2 regions of the Paraburkholderia sp. BCC1876 genome follow, and region 1 is predicted to be linked to the other one. Evidence: predicted binding sites of a transcription regulator. Region 1 holds the regulator's gene; the other holds the start of a gene.
What was found. The regulator FNR, encoded in region 1, switches genes on or off when oxygen is low (the NO sensors DNR and NnrR bind a similar motif). The targets are predictions, from matches to a motif close to TTGATNNNNATCAA.
Positions count from the first base shown of each region.

Region 2: a site for FNR is predicted at 12,017-12,030, ahead of HWY05_RS00815 (oleate hydratase). Genes of this name have one in related genera too.

Region 1 covers NZ_CADFGI010000001.1:1,374,284-1,390,311, reverse strand. Annotated here, with positions in the region: gene HWY05_RS06050 (ABC transporter substrate-binding protein) at 1-520, shown strand, start outside; gene fhuB (Fe(3+)-hydroxamate ABC transporter permease FhuB) at 513-2,528, shown strand; gene HWY05_RS06040 (cyclic peptide export ABC transporter) at 2,565-4,274, shown strand; gene HWY05_RS06035 (SUMF1/EgtB/PvdO family nonheme iron enzyme) at 4,327-5,715, opposite strand; gene fnr (fumarate/nitrate reduction transcriptional regulator Fnr) at 5,869-6,663, opposite strand; gene HWY05_RS06025 (universal stress protein) at 6,828-7,295, opposite strand; gene HWY05_RS06020 (FadR/GntR family transcriptional regulator) at 7,552-8,241, shown strand; gene HWY05_RS06015 (acyl-homoserine-lactone synthase) at 8,349-8,942, opposite strand; gene HWY05_RS06010 (hypothetical protein) at 9,098-9,415, shown strand; gene HWY05_RS06005 (LuxR family transcriptional regulator) at 9,399-10,103, opposite strand; gene HWY05_RS06000 (SMP-30/gluconolactonase/LRE family protein) at 10,819-11,757, shown strand; gene HWY05_RS05995 (short chain dehydrogenase) at 11,859-12,464, opposite strand; gene HWY05_RS05990 (DUF3005 domain-containing protein) at 12,735-13,187, opposite strand; gene HWY05_RS05985 (hypothetical protein) at 13,212-13,349, shown strand; gene HWY05_RS05980 (hypothetical protein) at 13,511-13,744, shown strand; gene epsC (serine O-acetyltransferase EpsC) at 13,917-14,843, shown strand; gene HWY05_RS05970 (AraC family transcriptional regulator) at 14,917-15,738, shown strand; gene HWY05_RS05965 (metal-dependent hydrolase) at 15,761-16,028, opposite strand, start outside.
Region 2 covers NZ_CADFGI010000001.1:209,884-225,911, reverse strand. Annotated here, with positions in the region: gene HWY05_RS00875 (isochorismatase family cysteine hydrolase) at 1-655, shown strand, start outside; gene hpxZ (oxalurate catabolism protein HpxZ) at 646-1,068, shown strand; gene HWY05_RS00865 (GntR family transcriptional regulator) at 1,104-1,889, shown strand; gene HWY05_RS00860 (rod shape-determining protein) at 1,932-2,975, opposite strand; gene HWY05_RS00855 (hypothetical protein) at 3,096-3,497, opposite strand; gene HWY05_RS00850 (GNAT family N-acetyltransferase) at 3,790-5,031, shown strand; gene HWY05_RS00845 (DUF2964 family protein) at 5,340-5,531, shown strand; gene HWY05_RS00840 (helix-turn-helix domain-containing protein) at 5,608-6,438, opposite strand; gene HWY05_RS00835 (response regulator transcription factor) at 6,431-6,862, opposite strand; gene HWY05_RS00830 (response regulator transcription factor) at 7,009-7,656, opposite strand; gene HWY05_RS00825 (PAS domain-containing sensor histidine kinase) at 7,653-9,050, opposite strand; gene HWY05_RS00820 (universal stress protein) at 9,287-10,123, opposite strand; gene HWY05_RS00815 (oleate hydratase) at 10,227-11,870, opposite strand; gene HWY05_RS00810 (zinc-dependent alcohol dehydrogenase family protein) at 12,103-13,143, shown strand; gene HWY05_RS00805 (CBS domain-containing protein) at 13,244-13,933, shown strand; gene HWY05_RS00800 (DnaJ C-terminal domain-containing protein) at 14,078-15,073, shown strand; gene HWY05_RS00795 (chaperone modulator CbpM) at 15,061-15,390, shown strand; gene HWY05_RS00790 (hypothetical protein) at 15,593-15,874, shown strand; gene HWY05_RS00785 (hypothetical protein) at 16,023-16,028, shown strand, end outside.

The sequences.
Region 1 (16,028 bases):
CGGCAATGAAACGCGGCGTCTCGCGCGAATTCTCGGACGCGAGCCGCAAGGCGACGCGGCGCTCGCGTCGGCCGATGCCGCGCTCGAGGCCGTGCGCGCACGTTTCGCGTCGAATGCGGCGAGCAGCGCGTCGATCGCACGACAACCGGTGTTCATGGTCGAGTTCGTCGACGACCGTCATCTGCTCGTCTACGGCAAGGGCAGTCTGTTCGGCGACGTGATGGAGCGCGTGGGTCTGCGCAACGCCTGGACTCACGAGACCAACGCGCGCGGCTACGCCGTGACGGATTTCACGCGCCTCGCCGATGTGGCCGACGCGCGCCTCGTCTATATCGAACCGCTGCCGGAAGCGGCCCGCGCCACGCTCGCCGACGGCGTGCTGTGGCGCAGTCTGCCGTTCGTGCGCGCGCAGCGCGTGGCCGGCATGCCCAAGGTGTCGCAGGGCGGCGCGCTTTTCAGCGGCGCGCGTTTCGCGCGCCAATTGGCCGATGTGCTATTGCCGGAGGCGCACGATGCATGATCTTTCCCTCGGCCGCACGCCGGGCGTGTGGCATGCGCGCCGTCCGTTGCTGGCCATGCTCGGCCTGTTGGTCTTCGCGGCGGCCTTGACGTTGCGCGGCCTTGCGTCCCACTTGCCGCCATCCGACTGGCTGCGGGCGATTTTCGCGCCCGACGTCGACAATATTCGCGCGATGGTGGTCCACTACAGCTGGCTGCCGCGCCTCGCGTTGTCGCTGCTCTGCGGCGCGGCGCTGGCGCTCGCCGGCGTGGTGTTGCAGCAGGTGTTGCGCAATCCGCTCGCCGAACCGATGACCGTGGGTGTGTCGGCAGGCTCGTATCTCGCGTTGTTGCTGGCCACGTTGTGGGCACCCGCGTGGCTGCTGGCCTGGCGCGAAGGCGTCGCACTGGCCGGCGGCTCGCTCGCGATGCTGTTCGTCTTCGCACTGGCTTCGCGGCGCGCGTTCGCGCCGACCACGCTGGTGCTGGGCGGCATGATCGTCAACCTGTATTGCGGCGCGATCAGCCTCGCGCTGTCGATCATCTACGAACGCTCGCTCACGGCGATGTTCATCTGGGGCGGCGGCGCGCTCGCGCAACAGGACTGGCACACCACGCTGTGGCTGCTGCCGCGCGTGGTGGTTTGCGCGGCGCTGTGCGCCGCGCTCGTGCGGCCGCTGACGCTGGCCGGTCTCGACGACGCCGGTGCGCGCAGTCTCGGCCTGTCGCTCACGCGCACACGTTTTCTCGCGCTCGCGGCGGCGGTCGCGTTGACGGCGTTCGTCGTCGCGGCGGTCGGCGTGATCGGTTTCATCGGACTCGCCGCGCCGGCTATTGCGCGAGCCTGTGGCGCGCGTCGTCTGCGTGACCAGTTGACGTGGGCGCCGGTGATTGGCGCGCTACTGCTCTGGGCCACCGATCAGGCGATCCAGCAGGTCGGCGGACTGGCCGGCGAATTGCTGCCCACCGGCGCGGCCACCGCGCTGTTCGGCGGTCCGTTGCTGCTGTGGCTGGTGCCGCGCCTGAAAGCGCGCGCGGCGCCGCCGCACGCGGAGCGCATGCACCACTTCGCCACGCCGCAGGCGCCGCGCACGACGCGTCGTCTGCTGATCGGCGCGGCGCTCGCGTTGGTGGTGGCTGTCGTAATCGCAGCGGGCTTTGGCCGCGGCGTGTCGGGCTGGCATTGGGCGACGTCGACGGAATGGGCCGGCTTGTGGCACTGGCGTGCGCCGCGGATCGAAAGCGCGTTGGCCGTCGGCGCGCTGCTCGCGTTGGCCGGCACGTTGCTGCAACGCCTGAGCGGCAATCCGATGGCGAGCCCCGAAGTGCTCGGTATCAGCGGCGGCAGCCTGCTCGGGATGATCGCGCTGGTATTGCTGGTGCGCGCGCCCGGTGCGCCGCTGATGTTCGTCGCATGCGGCATCGGCGCGCTCGCAACCTTGCTGGCGATGCTCGCGCTCGCCAAACGCAGCGGCTTCGCCACGGAGCAACTGCTGCTCGCGGGTATCGCTGTGGGTTCGCTGTCGCAGGCCGTGTTCGGGCTGGTGATCGCGGGCAGCGGGCCGTATGCGCCGATGCTGCGCAATCTGCTGATGGGCTCCACGTATCTGATCGATGCCAACATGGCGTCCGCGGCGGTGGCGCTCGCCGTCGTGCTGTTCGCGCTGGCGCTGTTGTGTACGCGCTGGCTCGATATCTTTCCGCTGGGTGCGTCCGTGTCGGCGTCGCTCGGGGTGGCGGTGCGGCGCGCGCGGTTTCTGATTCTGCTGCTCGCGGCGTTGTTGAGCGCGGCGGCGGCGATGATCGTCGGGCCGTTGTCGTTCATCGGACTGATGGCGCCGCATATGGCGAGGCGCATGGGATTTCGCCGTGCCGCCACGGAACTGGTGGCGTCGACCTTGCTCGGCGCGCTGCTGATGGTCGTGTCCGACTGGCTCAGCCGCAACGTGCTGTTTCCGCAGCAGATGCCGGCCGGTCTGCTCGCGATGATCGCCGGCGGTCTTTACCTGATGTGGTCGCTGGGCCGCTGAAGCCGCGCGGCGTGACACGAATTAAGGAGAAGTACGATGAATCAGGCGAAACAGAAGGACAAAGCAAAGGCGGCGTCGACGCTGCCCGCGAGCCACGCCATGCGCGAGGCGCTGCGGCTGATCGGCGGCTTCTGGCCGCTCACCCTGTTCGCTACGGTAATGGGTTGTATCGGCGGTTTTTCGACGGCCTGGCTGCTGGCCGCCGTCAACGATGGACTCCATGAGCCTGGCGGCGTGAGCGAGCGCACCGCGTGGGCCTTCGCGGGACTCTGCGCGCTGACCGTGGGCGGCAACCTGATCGCGGGTCTCGCGAACAGCGTGGTCGGACAGAAGGTCATCGCGGCGTTGCGCAAAGACATCTCGTCGCGCATCGTCTGCGCGCCGCTGGCCGCGATCGAACAGCATCGCGTGCACCGGCTGCTCGCGACGCTGAATGGCGACATCGATACGATCAGCGTGTTCACGTTCAGCTTTTCGAGCTATGCGATCGCGTTTGCGCTGACGCTGGGCTGCATCGTGTATCTGCTGTTGTTGTCGCCGGTGCTGTTCGGACTCGCGGCGTTCGCGATCGTTGCGGGTCTGTTGATGGCGCGTTGGGCGCGGAGCCGCTGGAACACCTATTACGATCAGGTGCGTGACGCGCAGGACGATCTGCAGAAGCAATATCGCTCGATCACCGAGGGCGCGAAAGAACTGCGCATGAATCGCGGCCGCCGTCGGCGTGTCTATGACGCGCAGCTCGGCGGCGCGATCGACATGATCTCGCAACTCAAGACGAAGGCGATGAGCCTCTACTGGCTGCACGAGAGCACGTCGTCGGTGCTGTTCTTCGTCGTGATCGGCTTGATGGTGGCGCTGCAGCATCGGCTTGGCGTGGCGTCGTCGGTGGTGAGCGGCTTCGTGATCGTGCTGCTGTATGTGAAGGGACCGGTGCAGCAGTTGTCGAGCGCGTTGCCCGCGCTGGGCCAGGCGCAGGTGTCGTTCCGGCGCATTGCCGAGCTGTCCGCCGAGTTCGCCAATCGCGAGCCGGATCTGCTGATCGACGCGCCGGCTGCGGCCTTGCCGGAATTCGAGCGGATCGAGCTGCGGGGAGCGTCGTATGCGTTTCCGGCGCCGACAGGCGCGCCGGGTTTTGCGCTGGGGCCGGTCGATCTCGACGTGCGGCGCGGCGAGATCATTTTTATCGTCGGCGAGAACGGCTGTGGCAAGACCACGCTCATCAAGCTGTTGCTCGGGCTGTACGCGCCGCAGGAAGGCGAACTGCTGCTGAACGGCGAGCCGGTGCGGCATGACAGGGTGGACAGCTACCGGCAGTTGTTTTCAGCGGTGTTCGCCGATTACTACCTGTTCGACGACTTCGTGACCAATGATCCGGGCGATGTGCAGCGCGCGCGTGAAGCGCTCGAGCGGCTCGAGATCGCGCATAAGGTTCGTGTCGAAGATGGCGCTTTCAGTACGACCGATCTGTCGACCGGGCAGCGCAAACGCCTCGCGCTGGTGCAGGCCATGCTCGAAGCGCGGCCGATCATCATGCTCGACGAGTGGGCCGCGGATCAGGACCCGACGTTCCGCCGGGTGTTTTACCGGGAGTTCCTGCCCGAACTCAAGCAGATGGGTAAGACGATTATTGCCATCTCGCACGACGACCGGTTCTTCGACGCGGCCGACAGAATCGTTCGCGTGCGGGACGGGAAAATCGTCGACGTGTCCGATGAGCGCAGCGGTCGGCCGGTGCAGGTGGCGTGAGGGAGATCGCCGGACGGGGCAATGTCATCACGTTGATGACATTGCCCCGGCGTCATGCCTTCACACAGCGGAACCCGGCATAGACATATTGGTAATGCGGTTGAAACCAGTTGCGGAAAGCCGGCCGCAACATGCACTGCGCGGTGCGTGCCGATCCGCCTTTGATCACGAAATGCTGGCCGTCGAAGAAATTCGCCGAGTAGCCCAGGTAGAACGGAAACGCTTCGAATCCCGGCAACGCGTCGAACAATGTCGACGTCCACTCCCAGCCGTTGCCGAACTGACCTTCCACGCCGAATGCGCTGACGTTGTCCGGATAGGCGTCGACGGGGCGCGGGTCCCAACTGCGGAAATCGAAATTGCCGGACGCGGCGTGCGGCGCGCCGTGCGCCGCGCGTTGCCACTGCGCTTCGGTGGGCAGCGTTTTGCCGGTCCAACGCGCGTAGGCGCTGGCTTCGGCGTGGCTGACGTAGGCGGGCCAATCGAGCGGCAGCGGCACGTCATCGAACATGGTGCGTAGCGTCCACGCGGGTTGCTTGCCGTTTGCGTCTCTCAGTTCAGTTGTATCGTGCGCGTCATGCTCGTGGCGTGGGTCGCGCTCGTCGCGTTGCGACCAGCAGGCGGGGTGCTCGATCCGCTCGGCTTCCTTCCACGCCCAATCCTTGTCGGACCACCATTGCCGTTCGCGATAACCGCCTGCGTCGATGAAGGCGAGAAATGCGCCGTTCGTCACCATGTGGCGATCGATCTCGAAGGCGGGGACGTCCACGTGCATCTCGCCGAATTCATTGTCCCAACCGAATTGACCAGCGTCGCGCGACATGCCGAGCACGGCCGTGCCGGCCGGCACGCGGACCATCGACGCTAACGCCCCCGTGCGCCCAGGCTGGGTTGCCACGGGCTCATTGAGCCCGCTGACTTTTTGTTCGAGCGGCAATTGATGAAGCATGTACGCGAGTGTTTCCGCGTGCATCAGCCGATGCTCGATTGCAACGTTCAATAGCTGTTCCGCTGCGGCCGCTTGCGTACTATCGCCGCCGCCTCCACGACCTGCATGGCCGGGAGGCGTCTTGTCCGCAAGCGCACCGACCTCACGGTCGATCTGCTCACGCGCGCGCAGCGCGTAATCGCGCACCGCGTCGCGCGACGGCCAGTCGCCCGGTTGATCGGTGGGAAAACCGCCGTCGACAGGATCGATACCGAACGCGAAAAGCTGGTCGAGCTGCGGGTCGAACGCCGGGAGATCGCACAGGCGTTGATCGAACAGATTACGATCGAAAGCTTCTAGATGGCCGATATAAAACACGATGCGATGACGCTCGCGGATCGGCCGTTCATACAGAAATTCGGGTTTGACGATAGCAAACAGATCGTCGGTGATTCGACGCGCGTCGATCAGGCGCTGGACGAGCGGGTGATGCGGGGCGGGGTCGCGGTTCATTTCGCCGGGTCTCCTTGCGGGGGGACAGACTCAAGACTGTACCCGAGTCGCAGGAGCCGTGCCAGGATGACTACGCGTCGACGGAAACCGGCGGAACCTGGGAGAGACGTAAGCGACGAACGGCTGCGCTGCGCGGCTGTACAGACCGCTCGATCAGAGATGCCGCAAACCGTCCAGATCGACGATCCGAATGTGCTTACCCTGTATATCGATCAGTCCGCGTTTTTGAAATCTTGACAGGGTGCGGCTCACGGTTTCGAGCGTCATGCCGAGATAGCTGCCCATGTCCTCGCGCGTCATCCGTAAGTTGAATTCCGCCGACGAATAACCGCGTTGCGCATTGCGATCCGACACGTCGAGCAGGAAGGCCGCGACCCGCTCATCCGCCGACAGCGAGCCGAGCACCATCATCTGCGCGGCCTCGCGAACAATCTGCTCGCCCAGCAGCTTATGCAGACGTTCCTGCATCGAGCCGATTTCGCGGCACAGCGATTTGAGCGCGGTGTACGGAACGATGCAGACGGTGCTGTCTTCGAGGGCGAGGGCGCTGCAGGCATGCACGTCTTCGCTGATGCCGTCGAGTCCGAGCGCCTCGCCGGCGAGACGCAGACCGGTGACCTGCTCGCGGCCGTCGCGGTGCGCCATGACGGTTTTCATCGAACCGGAACGCACGGCGTAGATGCTGTCGAAGCGATCGCCGCTGCGATACAGCGCTTCGCCGCGCTGCACGGAGCGCGCCGAACAGATGAGCGTTTCGAGCTTGGTCAACTCGTCGGGCGACAAGCCTTGCGGCATGCAGAGTTGACGCATCGCGCAACTCGAACAGCGGGCGGCGCTGCGCGTGCTCGGACGAAAGGTCGTCGCACGGCGGCCGCTGCGCACCGGCGTGGAGCTTGCGATGGAATCGTCGGCGTGAGCGACGGGCGCGGCAGTGGTAGGAGTCAGCATGTTCTGCAGCCAGTTGTCAGGGTAATGACTGATTGTCCCACCGGCCACGTTGCACATTTAGCGGCAAAATGACGCGCGCGAACAGTTAGGCATCTTGAGCGATATCAGGTCCGTGCGTATGACTGACGGATTGCCAGGCGACGGGTCCGGCTAACCGCGATTTGTCACGCGGCTTCGCTATCCTTGCCCGCGGCGGATGGAATCAGCAGCACCGGCAAGCTCGCCTGACGCACGCAGCGCTCGGCCACGCTGCCGAGAATCATCCGTTGGACACCGCGCCGGCCATGCGTGCCCATGACCAGCAGATCGGCGTTGAATGCGGCGGCGGCCTTCAGCACGGTCCCCGAAACGTCGTCGAGCGACGACGCTTCGCCCACCACGAGTTCGCCCTTCACACCTTGCTCTAGCATGGCCTTGGCGAATTCCGCGCCGAGTTCCTTGCCTTCTTCGACGAGACGGTTGCGCAATATGGACGGGTCGTAGCCGGGCGCCTCGAAATACAGCGGCGTGTTTTCGACGACATAGAAAGGCTGCAGCACGGCGCCGTTAGACTTGGCGAGCGCGAGCGCTGCTTCGAATGCACGGCGTGAGGTATTGCTGCCGTCAACCGCGACAAGGATGCGTGTGTACATATCGACTCCGCGTCTGAAAGAGGGTTTGGCGATTGTTTGCCGATGCGAGCTTAAATGATCGCTGAAAAAGATGCAGGCAGGCAGGATGTAAATCAAAGACTTGTCAAATTTCGCGATGACAATGCAAAGCGCACCCTGTCCTTCAGCCTTAGCGCCGACGGTTTACGCAGAGATATGAGACGCATAACCCAATCAAGATAGCACCGGGTTTGCCTTACAATTAAGACCTACTCAGACAAGCTGCTTCAGCCCGCTGATGAACGAGCGCAAAACCACAGGCCTCCCCGACAAGATCTACGGCGATATTCTGAATCGCATTGTCGAGGGCGAGTACAAGGAAGGTGAGCGCTTGCCCACGGAGCACGCGCTGGCGGAACGCTTTGCGACGTCGCGGCCGACGGTGCGGGAAGCCCTGGCCCGTCTGCGGGCGGACGGCATCATCATGACGCGGCATGGTTCGGGCACGACCGTCGCGCGTCGACCCGATCCGGATGTGCGACGTTTCGCGCCGCTCGAGACGCTGTCTGACATCCGCCGCTGCTATGAATTTCGGATGGTGACGGAAGCGGGCGCGGCCGAGCATGCCGCACTAAAAGCCGACGCCGACGATATCGCGGCGATCCAGCATGCATTGGATCAACTGGAACGAATCGGCGAAACCCAGGAAATTGGCGCGAATGACGACTTCATGTTCCACCTGGCGGTGGCGCGCGCGTCCAAGAATCCGTTTTTCATCACGGTTATGTCGTTTATCGAAGAACAGATCCTGTTCAGCATGAATCTGTCGCGCAATCTTTCGTTGGTGAAGACGGTGGAGCGGCAGCGCTTGGTGCAGGACGAGCATCTCGCCGTGTTCGACGCGATTCGCCGGCAGGACCCGATGGCGGCCGGCGCGGCGATGCGAGCGCATCTGGGTAATGCGCTGGAACGGATGTTCGGTTCGTGAACGGTCAGGTGGCGGCCGTCCCGCCGCCGCAGCGTTGGTGCCGCCGCGGCAGCGGTAATAGCGGTAATAGCGATGAAGCGGGTAAAGGTGCTTAAGGCGGACGCGGGTTAAGCCGCCGCCGCCATCGGCCCAAACAGCGCGAAGCGGGTCTTCTCGCTAATGGCCACGTCCAGCGCCACCGCCCGCTCCACGCCGATCTGCACCGGCGGCCCGATCCGGCTGATCTCCATGCCGGTCTTGCGCAGCATCCGCTCGATCGCCGTGGTGGTCACCGTGACATAGCTCGTGAAGCCCATCTGGATCGCGTACCGGATGACCTCCCGGATAGCGTGCATGGTCAGGTCGGCAAAACCGAACGACTGGTCTTCGCCGTTGGTTTCGATCGCGAACCGGCTCAATTCCCAGATGGTCCGCCCGGCGGGCGCCGCTTCGCCGTGCAGCAATTGCGGGAACGTGTCCCTCAGCATATTCGGACCCTCGGTCGGCATCAGGCGCCAGCAGCCTCGCACGCGGCCGTTTTCGTCCTGAATCAGCATGTAGAGCGGCCCGAGGGCGTCGTAGCCGTCGACCTCCATGCCCGCGATGGTCGGCGTTTCCCACCCTAGTCGCCCCTGAAATACCCGGGCTCGCAGGCGGTACATCTCGTTGATGTCCTCGTTGTCAAATTCCTGACGCATTCCAATCCGGATTACTGGTTGCATGACGTTCTCCTGAACGTGTTGGGGGTAGCCAATACGCAGGAAAACTTATGCATTATGAATCGCTCTGCCACCTACCTACCTAGGTAGGTGTGAATGCTTATCGGGTAACGCAGAATTCGAGACAGGCATCCGTACTTAACCGACAGGACAAGAAAATGGAACTTCTCGAAAATCATTGGCAACCGCAAACCGGCCTGCAAACCCGTGCAGCCGAGCCTTCCACGGCGGTCGATCGCGTGCTGATCATCGCTTACCGCAAAAAGAAGAAAGAGAGCCAGCGCCGTTTCTGGGCTCGTTTTGGCGTGACACAGTCGCGCGGCAGCCGGTTTGAATCGGGCGCGGAAATCCCGGCGCCGGTGTCGATTCTGCTGGGTCTGTATTTCACCAAGACCGTTTCCGACGCGGACCTGGGCCGTGCCGAACGCGTGCTGTTCAGCCGCGACGCCGCCGCGTTGCTCAACCCGGGTCAATAAGTCCGAGTTGTGGGGCAATCACGGCCGCCGCGCGCCGCGAATTCACCCCGAATTTCGTCCTGATGTTCTTCATGTGGAAGTTCACTACGGCTTCCGAGCAGTTCAGGATATGGGAGATCTCCCAGGTGGATTTGCCGCGCGCGGTCCATTTCAGGCATTCGCGTTCGCGCGGCGTCAGCTTGGGCAGTAAAGTCTGAGCGTGCGTATTCAAATGCTTCTGACTGGTATCGATTACCAGATCGCGCAATAACAGCAAATTCGGCAGTGCCACGTCAATATGACGCCAGAACGCCTCGTTCGGGTTGGTGTCGTTGACGAAGCACATCATGCCGGCTTCCTGATTCGGGCCATGAATCGGCAATGTCACGCCGGCGCGTAGCCCATGCGAGCGCGCTTCTTCAAACATGGCCTGCTGCGCGTCGGTCTCGAAGATATCCGGCGACCAGATCAGCGGCGTGGAGCGCGTCATGGAATGCGCAACCGTCGGGTCGATATGAACCATCCCCTGTTCGTCATAGGTACGGCGCCAGACCGGTGCGTACGTGCTGCGGATATACGCGTCTTCAAGCCGGATGGTCGGACGCGGCAGCATGGCGATCAAAAGCTTGTCGAAGCCCCACGTCTCGGCAAGGCCCGTGATTGCACCGAACCATTCCGCTTCGTCGGCGGCGTTCAGTAGCGGTGCCATCTGCTCGATAAAATGTAGCGACAATTTTGGCTCTCTCAGACTCGCAAGCAGCCCGCAGCGGTTAATTGCGGTAGGGCATGGCCTGCGGTTGTTGTTATCTTCACAATCTATCACCAAAAATTATTTTGCAAAGCCGGGTGAGATTCTCGAAGGAAACATCATTTCCGTGATTCTGCGAAGCGGCGAATGAACGGCTCTGTCTACCTGAATCTCTGATCCAATTGGCATTCATCGATCATTTGAGCGGGAGTTTCTCGCGTTAGCCGCCATTTTGATGCATGGCATTGGCAGCATAACTGCGAAACCCATTCTAATCGGCCATTTTTTGCCGAAATTTAAGGCAAAAGCACGCTAAATGCCAAATAACCCCATTTTTAAGGGCCTGCGTGTGCCGCGATGCCCCGGTGTTTTGCGCGCCAGTCGCTATTGTCATACAAAATAGGTGGATTGCTGCCCCTAATCTTCTGCGTCGTTTCCCTGGTGTTCGACACGGCGCCGCGAGTATCAGGTTGTTTGACAACATTGCGAGCCCGGTGCTACCTTGAATGCGCCAATTCGCGCGCACGCGCAATTTCCGCCATTGGGCCCGACTACGGAAAAATGCAGGGCCCGGCGCGGGCTCTCACATTCACCCGTGACGCCTTCGCATCAAGCGCTGAAATCGCCGCCACCTCGTCCCCACTACGCCCTTACTCACGCCCCATCCACGCACCACATGACCGACACCAGCCGACGCTATCCCGATCCCTCTATTCGCGTGTTCGATCCGCGCTTCAAGGCGCTGATGCTGGCGTCCGCTTCCGTCGAGTGTCTGTATCAGGGCGCGCGCTGGTCGGAGGGGCCGGTCTGGTTCGGCGACGGCCGCTATCTGCTGTGGAGCGACATTCCGAACGACCGCATTCTGCGCTGGGATGAAACGAGCGGCGCGGTCAGCACGTTTCGCCAGTCGTCGAACAACGCGAACGGCCATACGCGCGACCGCCAGGGGCGCCTCGTCAGTTGCGAGCATTTGACGCGACGGGTCACGCGCACCGAATACGACGGGTCGATTACCGTGCTCGCGGACCGTTATCGCGGCAAGCGCTTCAATTCGCCGAACGATGTGGTCGTGAAATCGGACGGCTCGATCTGGTTCAGCGATCCGACCTTCGGTATCGACAGTTTTTATGAAGGCGAGCGTCAGGCGTCGGAGTTGCCGGCTTGCGTGTATCGCATCGACGGGCAATCGGGCGAAGTGAGCGCGGTCGCCGACGACGTGCTGGGCCCCAACGGCCTCGCGTTCTCGCCGGACGAAACGGTGCTGTACATCGTCGAATCGCGTGGCGAGCCGCGCAAGATTCGCGCATTCGACGTCGCCGGCCATGGCGACTCGCTATCGAATAACCGCGTGCTGATCGACGCCGGTCCCGGCACGCCGGACGGCTTTCGCGTCGACGTTCACGGCAATCTGTGGTGCGGCTGGGGGATGGGCAGCGACGAACTCGACGGCGTGCGCATCTTCACGCCGCAAGGCGAAGCGATCGGCCACATTGCGTTGCCGGAGCGTTGCGCGAACGTGTGCTTCGGCGGACGGCATCGCAACCGGCTGTTCATGGCGGCGAGCCACGGCTTGTACTCGGTCTACGTGAATACGCAGGGCGTGCAGGGCGGTTGAAAATCTCACGCCGCCACCGCCGCGAAGCAACGCGGCGTTTGGCTAGCGGACGGCGTCGCGATGCGGCGTGACCGCATCGCCGCTGTCTCGGCCGATCAGGATCAGTAACCGACGCGATACACGCGGCCCGTCTCCGCGCCTTCCACGCTGCGCACATAAGCGAGCGCCGCGCGCTGTGCGGTCACCGGCTCGAAGCCGCGGAAGAAGGGCGCATAAGCGTCGAGCGCTTCGGTCAGCACTGTCGGGCTCACCACGTTGATACGGATGCCGCGCGGCAATTCGATCGCCGCGCCGCGCACGAAACCTTCGAGCGCGAGGTTGACGGTCGTCGCGCTCGCCCCGAGGCGAATCGGTTCGTCGGCGAGGATGCCGCTCGTCAGCGTGAACGAACCGCCGTCGTTCATGTAGTGCTGCGCGGCCAGCACCACGTTGACCTGGCCCATCAGCTTGTCCCGCAGACCAACCCAGAACTGTTCGACGCTCATGTCCGGCAGCGGCCCGAAATGCACCTTGCCGGTTGCGGTGACGACACCGTCCACTTTGCCGATCTCGCGGAAGAGCTGCGCGACGCTCGCCGGGTCGGTAATGTCGGCACGATACTGGCCGCGTGTTGCGCCGACTTCGATCACTTCATTGCGCACCTTCAGTTCCGCGCTGACTGCCTGGCCGAGCGTACCGGTGGCGCCGATCACGACGATCTTTTTCATTTGCTGTCCCGTTGAGTGTTGATGTGCGCCTGATTGTGCCGAGGTTCGGAAAAGCGAAAAAGGCGCGACGGCGCGTAGGTCCTGCAACCTGGAGTTTCTAATCGCTGCGGTGCAATAGGCCGAGAGCGGCCGGGAGCAAGGTAAACCCGAGGTAAATCCGAAACAAAACGCACACCGCTATTCAAACGGTGTGCGCTTCAAGACACGTGATTTAATCGGGCCGCGCGTGCGGATTCAAACAGACATAAAACATGCGCGAAATGCGAATGCTTATTTCACCCGATGTAATTCGATCACGCGCGCCGGCCGCAGATGATTGAGCGCGTAGTGAATGCGGCCGCGATCCTGGCGGCTGCCGACGGGGCGCGGATCATCGAACTGATGATCGGCGGAATAGCCCTCTTGCGGCGCGACCATGCCCCGATCGATCACGGTGTAACCGGGCTCGAGCGCCAGCAGCAGATGATTGCCGCCGACCCGGCTGTCGAATCCGGCCATGCCGTCGAGCGCCTCCGGCACGCTGTTGACGAGCGTCGCGTTGGAGGTCGTGATCTCGTCGGGGGCGATCGGGCTGTGGCCCGCGATACGCGCGGCTTCGAGGTTCTTGCCGTCGGTGTCGACCGTGCTGTCGTGCGTGCGGTCGTTGTGCAATTCGGTCGTGACCGGACCGCTCGTACTCGGTTGCGCGCTAGTGTCTGCTGGCTTGTTGATATCGCTGTTCATCATGCATTCTCCTTGGAAGAGGACATGGGTGAAGTGCAGCAAAACCCGTTCCGCCCGGCAAAAAAGTTGGCGCGCGTGACTTGCACGGCGCTTGCGCCGCCCTTACGTACGGCGCGCATTTCGCCTGGCGATTACGCGCAGAATTCTTTTCATTTTTTTTAATGGACGCGTATTTTCTACAGAGTATGATCTTACTCCGACGAGCGCAGCGCGGTTAAATCGACGAGATTCGTCCGGCCATTTCATCGTGGCCGGTAACACGCCGCTAACAGGCAACCGTGCGCTACTGAAAACATTTATGGGGCCGTCAGGGCGGGTGACACATGCACTTTGATGCTGCATTCACACATCGCGGCTATTTGCTAAATTGCGCGCCTGCGCGCGCGGGCGATGGCTCCTGGCAACCCTATGTGGTCATCTCGCGATCGAGCGACGGCGAACTGGTCGCCAACCGTTTTTTCCCCACCGACTTACGCTTTCCCGATGAAGGCGCCGCCATCGCGCATGCACGCGACTGGGCCGTGCGCTGGATCGACGCGAGCAGTGTGACCATCTGAATCCGCCGCGCTACGTCACGCCGCGCGCCTCGCGCCGCCACATGCGCGAGCCGTATTCAGCAGAGCATCCCGTAGAGAAGAGCCTGAGCCCGCCCTGCGCGAGCTGCGGCAAAACGCGGTAATCTCTCGGGACAATCACTCTGAACCGCGCCCGCGCGCGGCGCTGTCTTTTATGCCTAATGTGCCTGCCCATAGCTGGGGTCTCGAACAGATCGTCGCGGACCTGCGCGCGTCGCGCGAAGAATTGCATCGCACGCGGCATCCGCTCGGTATTCGCGAACTGCCGTCGCGCGACGCGGTGATCAACATCGTTGCTGGCTTGCGTGCGGCGTTGTTTCCCACGCACTACGGCGCGCCCGATCTGACAGATGAAACCGTCGACTACTACGTCGGCCACACGCTCGAAAGTACGCTGCGCCTGCTCGCGGAACAGATCCGCCGCGCGCTGCGTTTTCTGCCCGAGTTCGGCGCGACGCCGGACGCCGAACTGAAGGCGCGCGCGTTCAACGTGGCGCGCGAATTCGGCACGCAGTTGCCGGGCATTCGCGCGCTGCTGGTCAGCGACATTCAGGCGGCCTTTACCGGCGACCCGGCCGCGCAGCACATTACCGAAATTCTGCTTTGCTATCCCGGCGTGTGGGCCATGACGCACCATCGGCTCGCGCATGCGTTGCATCGGCTCGGCGTGCCGTTGCTGGCGCGCTTCATCAACGAGATCGCGCATTCGGCGACCGGGATCGACATTCACCCTGGCGCGACCATCGGGCCAAGTTTCTTTATCGACCACGGCACGGGCGTCGTGATCGGCGAGACCGCGATCATCGGCGAGCGCGTGCGGGTGTATCAGGCGGTCACGCTCGGCGCGAAGAGCTTCGCGGCCGATCTCGACGGCACCCTGATCAAGGGTAATGCGCGTCATCCGATCGTCGAGGACGACGTGGTGATCTACGCCGGCGCGACGATACTCGGGCGCGTCACGATCGGACGCGGCTCGGTGATCGGCGGCAATGTGTGGCTCACGCATAGCGTGCCGCCGGGGAGCAGCGTGTCGCAAGGCAAGATCCGCGAAGGCGAGCGCAGCGACGAGGGGCGCGGGTAATGTGCGCCTCTTGTAGCGAACGTCAGCGTCAGCTTCGGCGCCTGGCGTTGCCGCGCTGCTGAGGCCGCCAATCATGTCACGCGGCCGCGTCCACATGCCTCGTTGCGCGCTGGCCGGCGTCGAAGCGACGGTGGCCGAAACCGCGCACGCGTTTCCGCGTCATTCGCATGATCGCTTTGGCGTCGGCGTGATTGTCAGCGGCGGGCATCGGTCGGCGAGCGGGCGCGGCGTCGTCGAGGCGCGCGCGAATGACGCGATCATGGTCAATCCCGGCGAAGTCCACGACGGCAGTCCGCTCGACGAACGCGGCCGCGCGTGGCGCATGCTGTATTTCGAACCGTCGATGTTGATCGGCGTTGCCCATGAACTCAACGGCGTGGCGGCGCACGAGATCGAGCTGACCCAGCCGGTCGCGCGCGATCCTCTGCTGAAGCGTCGGTTCGACAGGCTGTTCGCGGTCTCGGTAGAGACGCACGCCGTGCTTGACGATCTGGTCCGGGAGGAAGCGTTGCTCGACCTGCTCGGACATCTGGTCCGCGCGCATGCCACGCAACCGGCGCGTGTGTCGTCGGCGAATGCGTTGGGGCCGATTGCGCGCGCGAAAGCACGTATCGACGACGATCCTTCCGCCTCGCTCACGCTCGCCGATCTCACCGCCGATACCGGCTTGAGCCGCTTTCAGTTACTGCGCGGCTTCGCGCATGAAATGGGATTGCCGCCGCACGCATACCGGATGCAACGGCGTGTGGGACTCGCAAGACAATGGATCGCGCGAGGCGCGACGCTCGCGGATGCGGCCGCCGCCGCGGGCTTCGCCGATCAGAGTCACATGACGCGCGCGTTCGTGCGCTTGCTGGGCGTGACACCCGCGAACTACGCCGCCGCCGTCCGCTGATTCGCGAGGCTTCGCGCAGCCGTTACCCGGCTCGCAAATAGTGCAGCATCGTGAGCCCATGCACGCCATGCAGCCAGACGTGCTGGCCGACGAACCACGCCGCGACCCAAGAAGCCGCCACCACGATCAGATCGCAGTGTCCGCTGTTCCACAGATTCAACGAATGCCGGCCTGCGATCCAAGGCACGCCGAGCGGATTCGGCCAGTCGGCGAGCAGGTGCATCAGACCGCCGCATGCGAAGCCGAACGCCGGCGCGGCATAGACCGAATGGCCGAGCCAGTGGTACGAC
Region 2 (16,028 bases), 1.2 Mb from region 1:
CCTGTTTTCTTTCGACGCCGCGTCCACCGCGCTCGTCGTGATCGACATGCAGCGCGATTTCATCGAGCCGGGCGGCTTCGGCGAATCGCTCGGCAACGACGTCTCGCTGCTCGCCGAAATCGTGCCGGCCGTGGCCGCGCTGCTGGCGTTCGCGCGTCGCCATGGCTGGCTGGTCGTGCATACGCGTGAGGCGCATGCCGCCGACCTGTCCGATTGCCCGCCGGCCAAACGTCTGCGTGGCGCGCCGAACATGCGTATCGGCGATGCCGGTCCGATGGGCCGCATTCTGATTCGCGGCGAACCCGGCAATGCGATCGTCGAGCCGCTCACGCCGCTGGCCGGCGAGCTCGTGATCGACAAACCGGGCAAGGGCGCGTTCTACGCGACACGCCTCGGCGAAGAACTCGCGCTGCGTGGCATCACGCACCTGGTGTTCGCCGGCGTAACCACCGAAGTGTGCGTGCAGACGTCGATGCGCGAAGCCAACGATCGCGGCTACGACAGCCTGCTGATCGAAGACGCGACCGCGAGCTATTTCCCCGCGTTCAAACAGGCGACGCTCGACATGGTGCGCTCGCAAGGCGGTATTGTCGGCTGGACCGCGCCGCTGTCTTCCTTGATGAAACTCGACGGGACTCACCCAGCATGGAAATAAATCAGCCGGAGATCGTGGCGCAGGTGCAGGCGGCGTTTGCCGATTACGAACGGGCGCTGGTCGACCACGACATCGCCGCGATGAACGCGCTGTTCTGGCACACGCCGCAGACGGTGCGCTACGGCATCGGCGAAATCCAGCATGGCGGGGCGGCGATTCGCGCGTGGCGCGAGAGTTGCGAGCCGGTGCCGACCTCGCGCACCTTGCATCGCACCGTGGTGACGACCTTCGGCCGCGACTTTGCAACGGTCAGCACCGAATTCACCAGCGACGCGACACCGTTGCTCGGCCGCCAGATGCAGACGTGGGCGCGGCTCGGTCCTACTGAGGGCTGGAAAATCGTCGCCGCTCACGTCAGCCTGATCGGCCCGATTCGCGACAACGACGCACTCGACCCGATAAACGCGCCCTGAAACGCCGATAATAAGAAAAAAGGGAATCAGGCAAGATGAACGACGACCCGACGAATCTGCTCGAGACACGCAGCGTCACGACCGCGCAGGACCCGCCCGCGGCGCCCGCTGCGCCCGCTGCGGCCAGTTCGCCGGGCGCGGCCAATCCGCTTGCCGAACAGGTTTATCAGCAACTGAAAAACGACATCTTCAGTTTCCGGCTGTTTCCGGGCGACCGTTTTTCGGAAAACGGCATCGCGCAACACTACGGCGTGTCGCGCACGCCGATGCGCGACGGCCTGTTCCGGCTGCAACGCGAAGGCTATCTGGAAGTCGGCTTCCGGCGCGGCTGGAAGGTCTCGCCGATCAACTTTGATCAGCTCGATCAGCTCTACGATTTACGCATCGTGCTGGAAGTGGCGGCTGTCGAACGGATCGGCGCGGGTGGCGACACCGCGCATGCGGTGCTGGATGCGTTGAAGGCGGTGTGGTGTGTCGAACCCGCGCAGCGCGAGAGCGATCCGGTGAAAATGTTCGGCATGGACGAAAACTTTCACCGGCAACTGGTGGCCGCCACCGGCAATGCGGAAATGCTGCGTGTCCATAACGAAGTGACCGAGCGGATTCGCATTGTGCGGCGGTTGGATTTTCTGAAGCCGCACCGCACCAGCGCCACCTACGACGAACATTCGACCATGCTGAACCTGATCGAACGCGGCAGGATGACCGAAGCGATCATCCTGCTACGCGCGCATATCACGCAGAGCAAGCTGGAGGTGCGCAAGATCACGCTGTCCATGCTGGCGGCCGCGCGGGACAGCAAGTTGCCGTTCGTGTCCTGAACGGCCGCCGCCTTACTCGAACGAAAATCGCTCGCACGAAAATCACTCGTACGAGAACGCCCCGCCAAACTTCTCGATTCGTTCCAGCGCCATGCCCGAACCGCGCACCACGCAGGTGAGCGGCGCTTCGGCGACGAACGCGGGCAGGCCGGTTTCCTCGGCCAGCAGGCGGTCCAGATCGCGCAGCAACGCACCGCCGCCCGCCAGCGTAATGCCGCGCTCGGCGATGTCCGCGCCCAGTTCCGGCGGCGTTTGCTCCAGCGCGATCTTCACGGCGGAGACGATCTGATTGAGCGGGTCGGTGAGCGCTTCGAGAATCTCGTTGCTCGATACCGTGAAGCTGCGCGGAATGCCTTCCGACATATTGCGGCCCTTGACCTCCATCTCCCGGACTTCGGAGCCCGGAAACGCGGAGCCGATCTCCTTCTTGATCGCTTCGGCGGTTTGCTCGCCGATCAGCATGCCGTAGTTGCGGCGAATGTAATTGACGATCGCGTCGTCGAACTTGTCGCCGCCCACCCGCACCGAGCCTTTGTACACGATGCCGCCGAGCGAGATCACGCCCACTTCGGTCGTGCCGCCGCCGATGTCGACCACCATCGACCCGGTCGCTTCCGACACCGGCAGCCCCGCACCGGTGGCCGCCGCCATTGGCTCTTCGATCAGATAGACCTGCGAGGCGCCGGCACTGTGCGCGGCCTCCTTGATCGCGCGCCGCTCGACCTGGGTCGAGCCGCACGGCACGCAGATGATGATGCGCGGCGACGGCGCAAACATGCGCGTCTCGTGCGCCATCTGGATGAAGCGCTTGATCATCTGCTGCGTGATGTTGAAGTCGGCGATCACGCCGTCTTTCATCGGGCGGATCGCCTCGATGTTGCCCGGCACTTTGCCGAGCATCTGTTTTGCTTCTTTGCCGACGGCCAGAATGATCTTCTTGCCGTTCGGACCGCCTTCCTGGCGAATCGACACGACCGAGGGCTCGTCCAGCACGATGCCCTTGCCGCGCATATAAATCAGGGTGTTCGACGTGCCGAGGTCGATGGCCAGGTCATTGGAAAAATAGCCACGCAGAAAACCGAACATGCAGATACCTGTCTCTTGGATGCCGGGCGCATGAGCGCCGCTTGGGGAGGCCGCCCGGAGGCGGCAGGGGACCAGATGACGGTCGAAAGAGCGTGAAGAATAACAGTTTCGCGGCGCGGACTACTTGGGTGGGCGTGGCCGCAGCGAGTTGTCGGCCTGCCACTTGACGCGCTCGCAATTGTTTTTGACGCGCGTGGCGAATTCGGCCGGCGAATTCAGTTGCAGCGCGCGCAACTGCAGCGCGTCGCGTTCGCCGAGCCGCCAGCCGTTCTGCCAGCGGGTCTCGAAGTCGCTCGCTTCGGTGAGGATCTTGCTGAGCTTGTCCTTGTATTGCGCGATGTCTTCCGGCGACGCGCCGCAGAAGTCCTGGAGAAATCGCGCGCGCTGGCCGGCGGCTTCGGTGCTGGCGTTGGCGCCTTCTTCGCTCGCCCGTGCGGGCGGCGGGGTCAGCAACGTGAACAGCATGAGCAGCAGGGCGGCCGCCGCGCCCAGAGACCGATAGCAAAAACGTCTGTTATTCATGATTGCCTCCTCGTGGCGAGCCTTCGGCGCAAAGAATAACGCAGTTGCGACGCAACCGCGGCACAACGGGGGCACAACGGGGGCACAACGGCGATTCCTGCGCGGCGCTCGTTCGGCGCCACTGAAAGGTTTTGAAATGTCGTGTTGCGGTACTGTAATGTTCGGCACCGCACACACGCGAATAACGCTCCGGCGCATGCTTTGCGCATCCGTTTTCACCCATGCCGGCGATGCTTCGTGTCCGCGACGTACTTGCGCGCGCGTCAACACGTCCGGCTTTCCGGGAGCCAATGTGGACGCGATTACGCAGACCGGGCACAGCACGCAAAGTACCCCGGGCACCCCGAGCACGCGGCGTTACGACATCATCAGCGACGAAGACGATTTTCGCGCATTGCAGCCCGAATGGGATGCGCTCTGGTTAAGGGCGCACGGTTATTACTACCAGTCGTTCAGTTTTTGCTGGCTCGCATGGAAACATGTGACGAAGCCGCATGGCCGCGGGCTCAAATGCATCGTGTGTCGTGAAGCCGGGCAACTGGTGATGATCTGGCCGCTCGAAACGGTGAAGCGCGTGCTGTGGACCTATCTGGTGCCGCTCGGTCCCGAAGGCGGCGACTACACGAGCGTCCTCGTCGAGAACGACGCGGCGACGACGGCCCGGGTGGAAGGCGCCTGGCACACCGCCCGGCGGCGCTGCGGCGCCGATTTCATTCACCTGCCGTATGTGCGCAACATGCTCGATCTGCATCGGCTGGTGACACAGGAGCGTCATGTGCTGTTCGCCGAAGCGCACAACGCGTCGGCGGCGAAACTGCGCGGTCAGGGGACGTGGGACGAGTATTGCAGCTCGCTCGGCACGCTGTTCGGCAAACGGCCCGGCACCTTCGCGAACCGGCTGTCGAAGGAAGGCGAGGTGGCGGTGCGTGTGATGGATCCCACGGAGGAAAGCGAGACCGCGGCGGTCATCGAATGGATGTTCAACTGCAAGCGCAGTTGGAGCGACCGGGTCGGCAAACGCAGCGTGTGGCTCGATTCGCCGGAGTTCGAGCGTTTTCTCGGCAAGCTGATCTACTCGGCCGATGTGCCGTCCATGGCGCGCCTGATCGTGGTCACGCTGGACGAAGCGCCGGTGGCCGGGATTATCGTCAGTCTCGGCAATCCGTGGGCCAGCGCAATTTTCGCGGGCTACGACCCGTACGTCGGCAAATGCTGTCCCGGCCTGATCGCGGTCGAGCAATGCGTCAAATGGGCCTTCGATAACGGTTACGACCTCGACTTCGGCGTCGGTGTCGAGCGCTTCAAATCGTACTGGTCGCGCGACGAGGCGAGCACCGCGTGGACCGTGCAGATCGTCAATTCGATCTGGGGACTACTGGCGATGCGGGCGCGACGCGGTGCGAGGAACGTGGCTGAGCGGGTCAAGCGCCTCGCGCATGCCGGTGCGGCTGATTCAGCGGACGCGGGCAAAGCGGACAAGCCGCATGAGCCCGATTTGCAGCCTTCCGCGCGCGTACGGCCGCAGCCGGAGTGATTCGCCGGGGCTGAACAGGGGCGCCGCTGCGGTTGCACGAAGGCGAACTGATCGAGGCGGGCGATCTGACATAGACGTGATGCGCCGCCGCGTGAGGGGCGGCGGTAACGAGATCGGATCGTTCAGGACGCGGCGGCCCAATCGACCGCCGCATCGAACAGACGGCCGCTCGCCGGCGACAGATATTTCTTTGCCGCAAATCAACCGCTCGGCCGCCAACAGGCCGATGATGATCTCTCTACGTCGACTCGCCGGCTCGCGGACACCCTCCGCGCCGTGCCTCGCGTGCCTCGGCCCAGGAGGACATCATGGTCAGTGGCGAACCCAGAATCGTTTGCGCGGTGGTGGCGGTGTTCACGGCATTGGCGGGGATCGGCGCGGCGATCCGCGGCCTGCTGGACGACAGCCCCAGCTTCATTCACTACGGCGCGGCGGCGCTGGTGATCGGCGTGATCGGTTTCGTTGCGCTGCTGATTCCGACGCCTCACGACAGTGCTTGAGTCTGAGCGGTTGAATCTCAGCGCTTGAATCTCAGCGTTTGCGCCTGCGTTTCGCCGTGCCGTAGCGTCGTTGCATCTACACGCGACGCAGACCCTCCATGTCGAGAATCCGGATCTGTTTGCCGTGCGTGTCGACCAGACCGTCTTTCTGGAATTTGGACAACATCCGGCTGACGGTTTCGAGCTTCATGCCGAGATAGCTGCCGATCTCTTCGCGCGTCATGCGCAGATGGAATTCGGCGGGCGAGTAACCGCGTTTCTGCAGTTTGCCCGACAGGTTCAGCAGGAAGGTCGCCACGCGCTGCTCGGCGGACATCGTGCCGAGCAGCATCATCAGCGTCGCCTCGCGCACAATCTCGCCGCCCATCATGCGATGGACGTGCTGCTGCACGACCTTGACGTCGCGGCACATGGCCTCGAGCAGATGGAACGGGATGATGCAGACCTGGCTGTCTTCGATCGCGACCGCGTCGCAACTATGGTGGCCTGAGCAGACGCCGTCGAGCCCGAGCATGTCGCCGGCCTGATGAAAGCCCGTGACCTGCTCGCGGCCGTCGCGATGCATCACGATGGTCTTGAACGAACCCGCGCGAACCGCGTAGAGACTCTGGAACGAATCGCCGGTGCGAAACAGCGTCTCGCCATTGCGGATGGTGCGCGACGGGCAGATCAACGCTTCGATGCGCTCGGCCTCGGCGCTCGTCAAACCTTCCGGCATGCAGAAGGAATGCATCGCGCAGCTCGAGCAGGGCACGCCGGCGCGTTTCGCGTCGGGGGCCGCGAGCCCGGCCTGTTTCGCTTGCGGCGACACGGCGGCGCCCGTTAAAGACGAGATCGGCACGATCGGCACGACAGCCGCGGCCGGCGTTAACGGCCGGGTTTCAAGGTAGTCGGCAACATCAGACATGGTGTGCTCCCAGATGATAGAGATCCCGTGCGCAATGCGCGTGGGCAAGTCGCTTGATGGTGTGACAGGCAAGATCGAATTCGCTGGTCTTGTCGAAGAAATAGCGCGCGCCGTTCGTCAGGCAGGCTTGCCGGAACCACGCGCCGGAATGGTTCGTCAGCACCATCGTGACGACCGGCGAGTTGCGCTGCGCAAGGCGCTGCAACAACTCCAGACCGGTGCCGCCCGCGAGGCGCAGATCGAGTACCACGACGTCCGCAGCAGTCGCGCCGATCGCCGCGAGCGCGGCGTCCGGTTCCTCGGCTTCACCGACGATTTCGACACCTTCGATCGCACCCAGACGGGCCGCCATGCGCGCCCGAATGGCCAGCGCATCCTCGACGAGGAACACGCGCAACGCGTGTTGTGACGGGCTTGAGTTCATGGCTGGCAGTATCGGGCGCGCTATCTCAAAAAGAAATCGGCGCTGAACGAACTTCAGGTAGGCGAGGAGGAAGTCGTGTAGGGAATTTCCTACACGAAGGTGTTGCAGTCAGAAGAACAGCGGGGGCGTTGCAGATAAGCCGGGCGTCAAATTTCGTCGTCGTCGCCGAGCAGTTTGTGGCGCAGCGCGTAGCGCACCAGCGCGGCTTCATGCGGCATCTGCATTTTCTCGAAGATGCGTGTCTTGTACGTGCTGACCGTCTTGCTGCTGACGCACAGTTCGCCGGCAATCTCGGTGAGCGTCTGGCCGGCGGCGATGCGGCGAAACACGTCGAATTCACGATCTGACAGCCGTTGATGCGGCAGCGTGTCGGCCGGCTCGTTGAGGCTCTGCGCGAAACGCTCGGCCATGGCGAGGCTCACGTAGACGCCGCCGGACGCCACTTTGGAGACCGCCGCGACCAGCTCCGCACTGGCGCTTTCCTTGGTCAGATAGCCCGACGCGCCCGCCTTGAATGCGCGCACCGCGTATTGCTGCTCGGCATGCATGGTCAGCACGAGAATTCGCAGCGCCGGCATTTCCTCCTTGATCTGCTTGATCAGTTCGACGCCGTTGCGCCCGGGCATCGACAGATCGAGCACGAGTACCTCGGCGGCTTGCGAGCGGACGAGCGCGATCGCGCTCGCGCCGTCGTTGGCCTCGCCGACGACTTCGAAGCCGTCGGCGTTGCGCAGGATATGCCGCAGACCGTCGCGCACCAGCGCGTGATCGTCGGCTATCAGCACTCGAATCATGTTTCCATCTCCTGCTGTTGCACGGCCGTGGCCGGGAAGCGCACCGTCAGCGCGAAACCCTGGCCGTTGACCGTATGAATGTCGACGGTGCCGCCCAGCATGTGCGCGCGTTCGCGTATGCCGAGCAAGCCGAATGATTTTTCGGTGGGCGCGGTGGAACGGCTCGCGCCGTGGCCATTGTCCGCGATCCGCACGATGCAGGTGTCCGTGTCCAGCCGCACGGTGAGCGTGACGAGCGTGGCCTCCGCGTGACGCGCGACGTTGGTCAGCGCCTCCTGCACGATACGAAACAGCGTGGTCGCGCCGGCCGGGGTGAAATTCGCTTCGCCGACCTCGACGTCGCGATCTATATCGATCCCGTAGCGGTTCGTGAAGTCGTTGGCGAGCCATTCGATCGCCGGAATCAGGCCGAGGTCGTCGAGCATGACCGGCCGCAGATCGGCGGCGATCCGCCGCACCGACGCGACCGTTGCATCGATCAGCCGGCGCATGCCGCCGAGCTGTTGCAGCACCTCGGGGTCGGTGCGGGTGTCCAGCGCCTGCTCGACCGACGAGAGGTCCATTTTCAGCGCGGTCAGTTGCTGGCCGAGATCGTCATGCAATTCACGGGCGATGCGGGTCTTCTCTTCCTCACGCACCTTTTGCAGATTGGCCGACAGTTCGCGCAATTCCTCGCGCGATTTGCGTTGCGCGCTTTCCGCCTCGAAGCGCTCGGTGATGTCGCGCAGCATGACCGTGTAGAGCTTGCTGTCGCCGTCGCGCACCTGCGAGATCGACGCTTCGATAGGAAACTCTTCGCCGTTGCTTCTCAGGCCGAATAGCACGCGTTGCTGCCGGCCCATTTGCCGCTCGGAGACGCCGGTGACGCCGAACTGGGCGACATGCCGGTCATGGCCCGCACGAAACCGTTCGGGGATGAAGCGCGCCAGCGACGCGCCGATCGCCTCGTGCGCGCTGCAGCCGAACACATGCTCGGCCATGGGATTGAAGATGACGATGTTCTGGCGTTCGTCGACGGTGATGATCGCTTCCATCGACGAACGGATGATGCCCATCATGCGCGCTTCGTTCAGGCTCGACTGGTCGAGCGCCTCATTCCTCGCGCTGGAGCCGCCGTGCTGCAGCGCCAGGACGAAGGCGAGGGCGCAGAGCAGGCAGGCTGCGATCACATACGCGGCCAGCAGGGTGTGAGCGGCCGCGGGGGTGTCGCCGGCGAAACTTGAAACGGCCCACTGCCACGCGGTAAATGCAATGGCCAGCGCGACGGCCAGTGTCGTCGCCGCGATCAGGGCGGGGCGTCGCAACCGCTGGGTGGTCGGTGCGCGCGCGGGCGCAGGCGTTGGCGACGCGGAAGGCGATTCGGGTGTGAGGGGCGTTTTACCGCGACAGGGCATGGGCGCCTCCTGGAGTGAAGATCGATCCGCAAGTCGTACCGATAACAGCGCGGGGCGGATCAGGAACGGCGCGATATCTCGACGGACGAGCGCGGCCAGCAAAGCAGTAGTCAACGATCAGCGGTGGCCGCGCGGCGCCTACTCATGCAAGCCGCGCGCCGAACCCGCTCCGCGCATTTTCCGCGATTTGCGCGATTCGTACCAGTGCGTCCGACATGATGCCCCGGCTCGCCGGCTCAATGCGACAGCAGCACCGGCAAGGTCATCGACTGCATCACGGTATGGGTCGCGCCGCCCAGCACCAGTTCCTGCCAGCGCGTACGGCCATAGCCGCCCATCACCAGCAGGTCCACGCCGAGTCCGGCCGCTTCCGAGAGCAGCGTATCGCCGACCGACGCCTCCAAATCGACCGTGACGTCGCGGGTCTCGACATGGACGCCATGCCGCGCGATCGCCGTGGCAATGCCGGCCACCGGAATCCGCGCCGTCGCGTCGCGATGCGCGCCGTTCACTGCCACGACCGTGATACGCGCGGCCGAGCGCATGAACGGCAGCGCGTCGTGGACCGCGCGGGCAGCTTCGCGGCTGCCGTCCCAGCCGACCAGGACGTGTGTCCCGGCCGACTCGACGCTGCCCGCGTAGGGCACCAGCAGCACCGGCCGGCCGGCGGACAGCACGAGGTTGGCCGCGAAATTGTCGCCGACGTACGCCTCCGGATCCTGCGGGTCGTCCTGACCGGCAATGATCAGGTCCGCGCAATGGCCCAGTTGCGGCATGGCGAGCGTGGCCGCCTGATCGGTGGCGAGCCACTCGCCCGGCACCTGGGCGCGCTTCAGCTCCGCATGAAAGAGCCGTTCGAGCGCGCCACGCCGCTCGGCACGCAACTGCTGGTGCGCCTCGAAGTAACCGGACGTGCCGGACATCACGTCGAGCGAACGCGGATTCGGCGTGTACAGCGCAAACACGCCGGTCAGATGCGCGCCGAACTGTCTGGCGAGGGTGATAGCGAGTTCCAGACGCGGATGCGCGCGCAGACTCGTATCCAGATGAACGACGAGGGTCCTGTAGCTCATGGCAAGGCTCCGAAAGTGAACGAACGACGCACATGCGACGCACAAACGTGTGCCCCGAGTCTATGAGCGCGAGGCCGCGCGGCGTTGATTCAGATCACGCTCTCTACGTCCGGTCCCGCAGCGAAGAGAACGCCTGATGCACCACCCGCAGATCGTGCTGCCCCTTGTAGACTGCCGGCGCCGCACGATCGAGATCGAGCAACGCATAAGCGGCGTTCTGCGCCGAGCGCACCGAATACTCCACCGTGAACACCACATCGTCCGGCAACTCGCAGAACTGCCCGATGAAGGCGAGATTGCGCCAGCCTTCCGGCGTCACGGCCGGCCGGTCGCCATGCTTGCGCGGCAGGAACTGACTCGTGATGAACGGCATCATGCATGGAATGCAATTGGCGTGATCGAGGATTCGAGCGGCTTCGGCGTCGATCTGCAGATGACCGAGCATCTCCGTCAGGATTTCGCGGCCGGTGCAGGCGTGCATCGGTTTGCCGACGAAATCGCCCGGCTCGTCGACGCGTAATCCGTAGCCCCACAACACCTGCACGTCGGCCGGTTGGCCGATGAAATGCGGCTGATGCGGCAACACGATGGAGGCCAGCCAGCTCGATTCCGGAAACGTGATCAGACCGCCTTCGCCCGGCACGTTGCCGGTCAGATCGCGGATCAGCCGGAACAGCGTCGGATCGCGCAGCGTCACGGTGAAAGAGAGCCATTTCGACGCATCGGTGTGATCGGCGAACACGCTGGGGTGGCCGAATTCGGGCCGGCCGGCGGCGATGTTTTTCCACAGACGCCAGGCGCCGGTGCTGTCCACAGTGTTCAACGGCGCGGGGCGATCCATGCCGCCCAGACTCGACGCGGCGGTCATCGAACCGAGCGTGACGATCACTTTGTCGGCGGGGCCGACCGGCAACTCGACACGCCGCTGCGCGGTTTCGCAGACCAGCCCGCGCACGCGATTGAGCGTGTCCGTCTCGTCGACCAGCAGATCGGTCACGCAGGTGTCCGCTTCGAAGACCACGCCGTGATCGTCCAGCCAGCGGCGCAGCGGCAGCACCATCGAATCGTACTGGTTGTAGACCGTGCGCATGATGCCGTGCAACTGGTTGAAGCCCGCCGACATATGCGCGAAACGCAGCAGATAGCGGCGGAATTCGACCGCGCTATGCCACGGCTGGAACGCGAAGGTCGTGCACCACATCAGCCAGAAATTGGTCTCGAAGAACGACGCGTCGAAGTGGTCGGCAATCCGGCTGTCGGCGAGCATCCGTTCCGGTTCGATCGACAGACGGCCCAGCGTGAGCAGATGTTTTTCGTCGAGCCCGTACGCGGGCGCGGCTTCGCGTCGCCCGTTCCTGACCAGCCGCGAAGTCGACGAGGTGCGGATCGTCTCGGTCCAGTCGAAGATTTCCTGCGTGACGCTCTTGCTGTCGTCGAGCGTGGGGATCGACGAGAACAGATCGTAGGTGCACAGATACTTGCTTTCGAGCATGCGCCCGCCGCGCACCACGTAACCGCTTTGCGCCGTGCCCGCGCCGTCGAGGCTGCCGCCGGGTTTGTCGAGCGCTTCGAGAATCGTGATGTCGCGGCCACGTACCCGGCCGTCGCGGATCAGGAAGGCCGCGGCCGCCATTGCGGCGATGCCGCCGCCGACCAGGTAGAACTGGCCGTCCGCCGTGTCGGCGAGTCGGTCGGTAGCGAGGTCGGCGTGGCGAGTTGCGTGGTGAAGCGGATCAGTTTTTTGCACGAGGGAGGTCCTTTCGATAAACGCCGCCATGCCCCCAATACGGACAGCGGACGTCGGCTCAACATACGCGCGGCCCGCGCCGATGCGGTTGCGTTGGATCAAGCAACGGTCGCAGCGAGCGAGGCTTCGGCGGGCAAAGGGATCGCTTGATGCACGTCAATGGGCAGGGCGTGGACGAGCTTAAAGTCAGTCCTGCAAGCTCATTGCTCATTGCGTACCACGGAGGCAGCACATGAAAGCGCTCGTGTATCACGGTCCCGGCAAGAAGTCGCTCGACGAACGGCCGATGCCCACCCTCATCGCTCCCACGGATGCGATCGTCCGCATGACGCGCACCACGATTTGCGGCACCGATCTGCATATCCTCAAGGGCGACGTGCCGAGCTGCGAGCCGGGACGCGTGCTTGGCCACGAAGGCGTCGGCGTGATCGAGGAAGTCGGCGCGGCGGTGTCGACGCTGAAGGCCGGCGACCGCGTGCTGATTTCGTGTATTTCGTCGTGCGGCCGCTGCGACTACTGCCGCCGCTCGATGTATTCGCATTGCACCACCGGCGGCTGGATTCTCGGCAACCGGATCGACGGCACCCAGGCCGAATACGTGCGCATCCCGCACGCCGAAACGAGTCTGTACCCGATTCCCGCCGGCGCCGACGAAGAAGCGCTGGTGATGCTGTCGGACATTCTGCCGACCGGCTTCGAGTGCGGCGTGCTGAACGGCAAGGTCCAGCCCGGCAGCACCGTGGCGATTGTCGGCGCGGGGCCGATCGGCCTCGCCGCGCTGCTGACCGCGCAACTCTATTCGCCGGCGCAGATCGTGATGATCGATCTCGACCCGAACCGGCTGGAGGTGGCGAGCCGCTTCGGCGCCACGGCGTGCATCGACAGCGGCCGGGTCGATCCGGTCGACGCGGTGTTCGCGCTGACCGGACAGATCGGCGTCGACTGCGCGATCGAAGCGGTGGGTGTGCCCGCAACCTTCGAGTTGTGTGAAGCGCTGGTCGCGCCGGGCGGCGTGATCGCCAACGTCGGCGTGCACGGCGTGAAGGCCGATCTGCATCTCGACAAGCTGTGGGACCGCAATATCTCGATCACCACGCGGCTGGTCGACACGATCAGCACGCCGATGCTGCTGAAAACCGTGAGCGCGGGACGCATCGATCCCACGCGGCTCATCACGCATCGCTTCCAGCTCGAAGACATGGCCGGCGCTTACGACACCTTCAGCCGCGCGGCCGAAACGCATGCGCTGAAAGTGATTATCGAAGTGTCATAACCGCCGTGCGTCATACGGCCTCACGGCCATGCTCAGGCAACGCGCCGCGCGGAGTGAGCGTGCGGCAAAACATTCAACGCAACCGTCAGGGAGATTCATCATGCGTGCAGCCGATGTGATGACCAGTAACGTCATTGCCGTCAAACCCGAGATGACCGTGCGCGAAGTCGCGCGCATTTTCGTGGAGCGCAAGATCAGCGGCGCGCCCGTGGTCGATGCAGCCGGCAAGTTGATCGGCATGATCAGCGAAGGCGATCTGCTGCATCGCGTGGAGATCGGCACCGAACAACGCCGCCGATCGTCGTGGCTCGAACTGTTCTCCACGAACGACGACGCCCGCGGCTACGTCAAGTCACATGCGATGCACGTGCAGGACATCATGTCGAGCCCGGTGGTCTCGGTGGACGAAGACATGCCGCTCGGCGAAATCGCCAACCTGCTCGAAACACGTCGCATCAAACGCGTGCCGGTCACCAAGGCGGGACAGCTCACCGGCATTGTCAGCCGCGCCAACCTGGTTCAGGCGCTGGCGAGCCTGCCCGAGGAACCGGCACCCGACACCACCTTCTCCGACCGCGAGATCCGCGCGATGCTGCTCGGCGAACTGGCCGGTCACACGTGGGCGTTCGCGGGGCGCAACGTCGTCGTGACGGACGGCGTGATTCACCTCTGGGGCGTGTTCCATTCGATGGAAGCCGTCGAAGCGGTGCGGGTGGCGGCCGAAGGTATTCCTGGCGTGAAGCGGGTGGAAGACCACACGGAGCCGTATCCGGTACTGCCCGGCATTTGATGGACCGCCGTCGGTTGGGGCGGGTTTCCATATGGGCTGCGCCACTGGCGGGCCGCCCAGATTGGTATAAAGTAAAACGGTGACTGCCGTGCGGCGCGCAGGCGCCGCACGGCTGCTTCCTGACCTCAAGGAGCTGCCGCCAGGATGAAATACAAGGACTATTACGAGGTGCTTGCGCTTGAGCGCGGTGCGTCTCAGGACGACATCAAACGCTCGTATCGCAAGCTCGCGCGCAAGTATCACCCGGACGTCAGCAAGGAGGCCGACGCCGAGGAGCGCTTCAAGGAACTGGGCGAAGCCTACGAAGTGCTCAAGGACCCGGAGAAGCGTGCCGCCTACGATCGCATGGGCAGCGAATGGCGCAACGGTCAGGAATTTCAGCCGCCGCCGAACTGGGACGAGGGCTTCGAATTCCATGGCCGTGGCGCGGGCGGTGCAGGCGGTGCGGGTGATGAGGCCGGCGCGCAGGCCGATTTTCAGTCGTTCTTCGAGCAGATGTTCGGCGGCGGCGCGCACGGCCCGCAGGGCCGACATGGGACGCAGGCGCAGCACCGGCCGTTCGACATGCGCGGCGAAGATCATCACGCGAAGGTGCTGATCGATCTCGAAGACGCGTATCGGGGCGCGCAGCGCTCCATTTCCCTACAGATGCCGGTGGTCGACGCGCAAGGCCATGTCACGCTGGAAACGCGCACGCTCGACGTCGCCATTCCGAAAGGCATTCGCGCGGGGCAGCACCTGCGGCTGGCGGGCCAGGGCGGCCCCGGCTCGACGCCCGAAAACGCCGGCGATCTCTACCTCGAAGTCGGCTTTCGCGAGCATCCGCGTTTTCGCGTGGATGGCCGCGACGTCTCCATCGAGTTGCCGGTCGCGCCATGGGAAGCGGCGCTCGGCGCGCAGGTCACGGTGCCGACCGTCGACGGTTCCGTCGAGATGACCGTGCCGGCCGGCTCGGCAGGCGGACGGCGTCTACGGTTGAGAGGCAAGGGGATTCCCGCCAACCCGCCGGGCGATCTGTACGTGGTGCTGAATCTCGTGCTGCCGCCCGCGGACAGCGACGCCGCGAAGGCCGCTTACGAGACGATGCGCCGGTCTTTCAGCTTCGATCCGCGCGCGCACTTTTATGGATCATCCTCGTGAAGGAGACCACTGTGACGACTTACATGGAAGGCCAGATCGTCGATGAAAACGTCGAATTCACGCTGGTCGAGTTGTGCCGGGTGAGCGGGGCGTCGGCGGAAGAGATGACGCTGTGGGTTTCCGAAGGCGTGTTCGAACCCGCGGGCGAACGGCCCGATGAGTGGCGATTTAGCGGCGTCGCGCTACGGCGCGTGCGAACCGCGCAGCGCCTCGCGCACGATCTGGAGATCAACCCGCCGGGCATCGCGCTTGCGCTCGACCTGTTGGACGAGATCGAGGCGCTGCGGGCGCGCGTGAAGCGTCCGCGTGGGGCTTAGGGCGCGTGCGCTGGTGATCTGGGATTCGTGCGGCGAAGATTCTCGCCGCATCAGGTTCCATTAAGGTTCGCTTGATAGGCTGGAACGTCGGTTGATGTGCGTACTGTGATGTGCGTAGTGTGCCGCCCGGACGGTTTCGTCGTTTGGGACGGTTGGTTGCGCGCGCAACGCTCGTCGCGTTTTGCTTATCAGGCAGCAGCCCATGAAGCTTTCCACTACCGTCAGGTTGCGCGCCTGTCTGGTGACCGCGTCGATGTCTGCGGTTGTCATCCAGTTAGGCGCGTTGGTTTCGATCTTTGCGTTTGGTGTGCCCGAGGCTTATTTTCAGACGCTGATGTTTCGGCTTGCCGCGGCTGGTGCGATCTGCGCGATGGTGTTGGGGTTTGCGGTTTTCTCGGCGATCTCGCCGATGTCCGTGGCGCGCAGGCGCCCTGTTTCATCTGAGGATGATGGGATCGGGCGGCCCGGTATGGGCAAGATGTAGACGGTTGCTGAGGCGTGCGGTGTGCCATTTCGACGCGGCAAGAATGGGCGATTTCTGTGCGTCGGCGAGTGGACAACAGTCCGTCTATTTTTTCAATTTTCTCGCTGACATGACTATTTGGATGAAGTCATAGAGCGCTGATCCAAACATGACT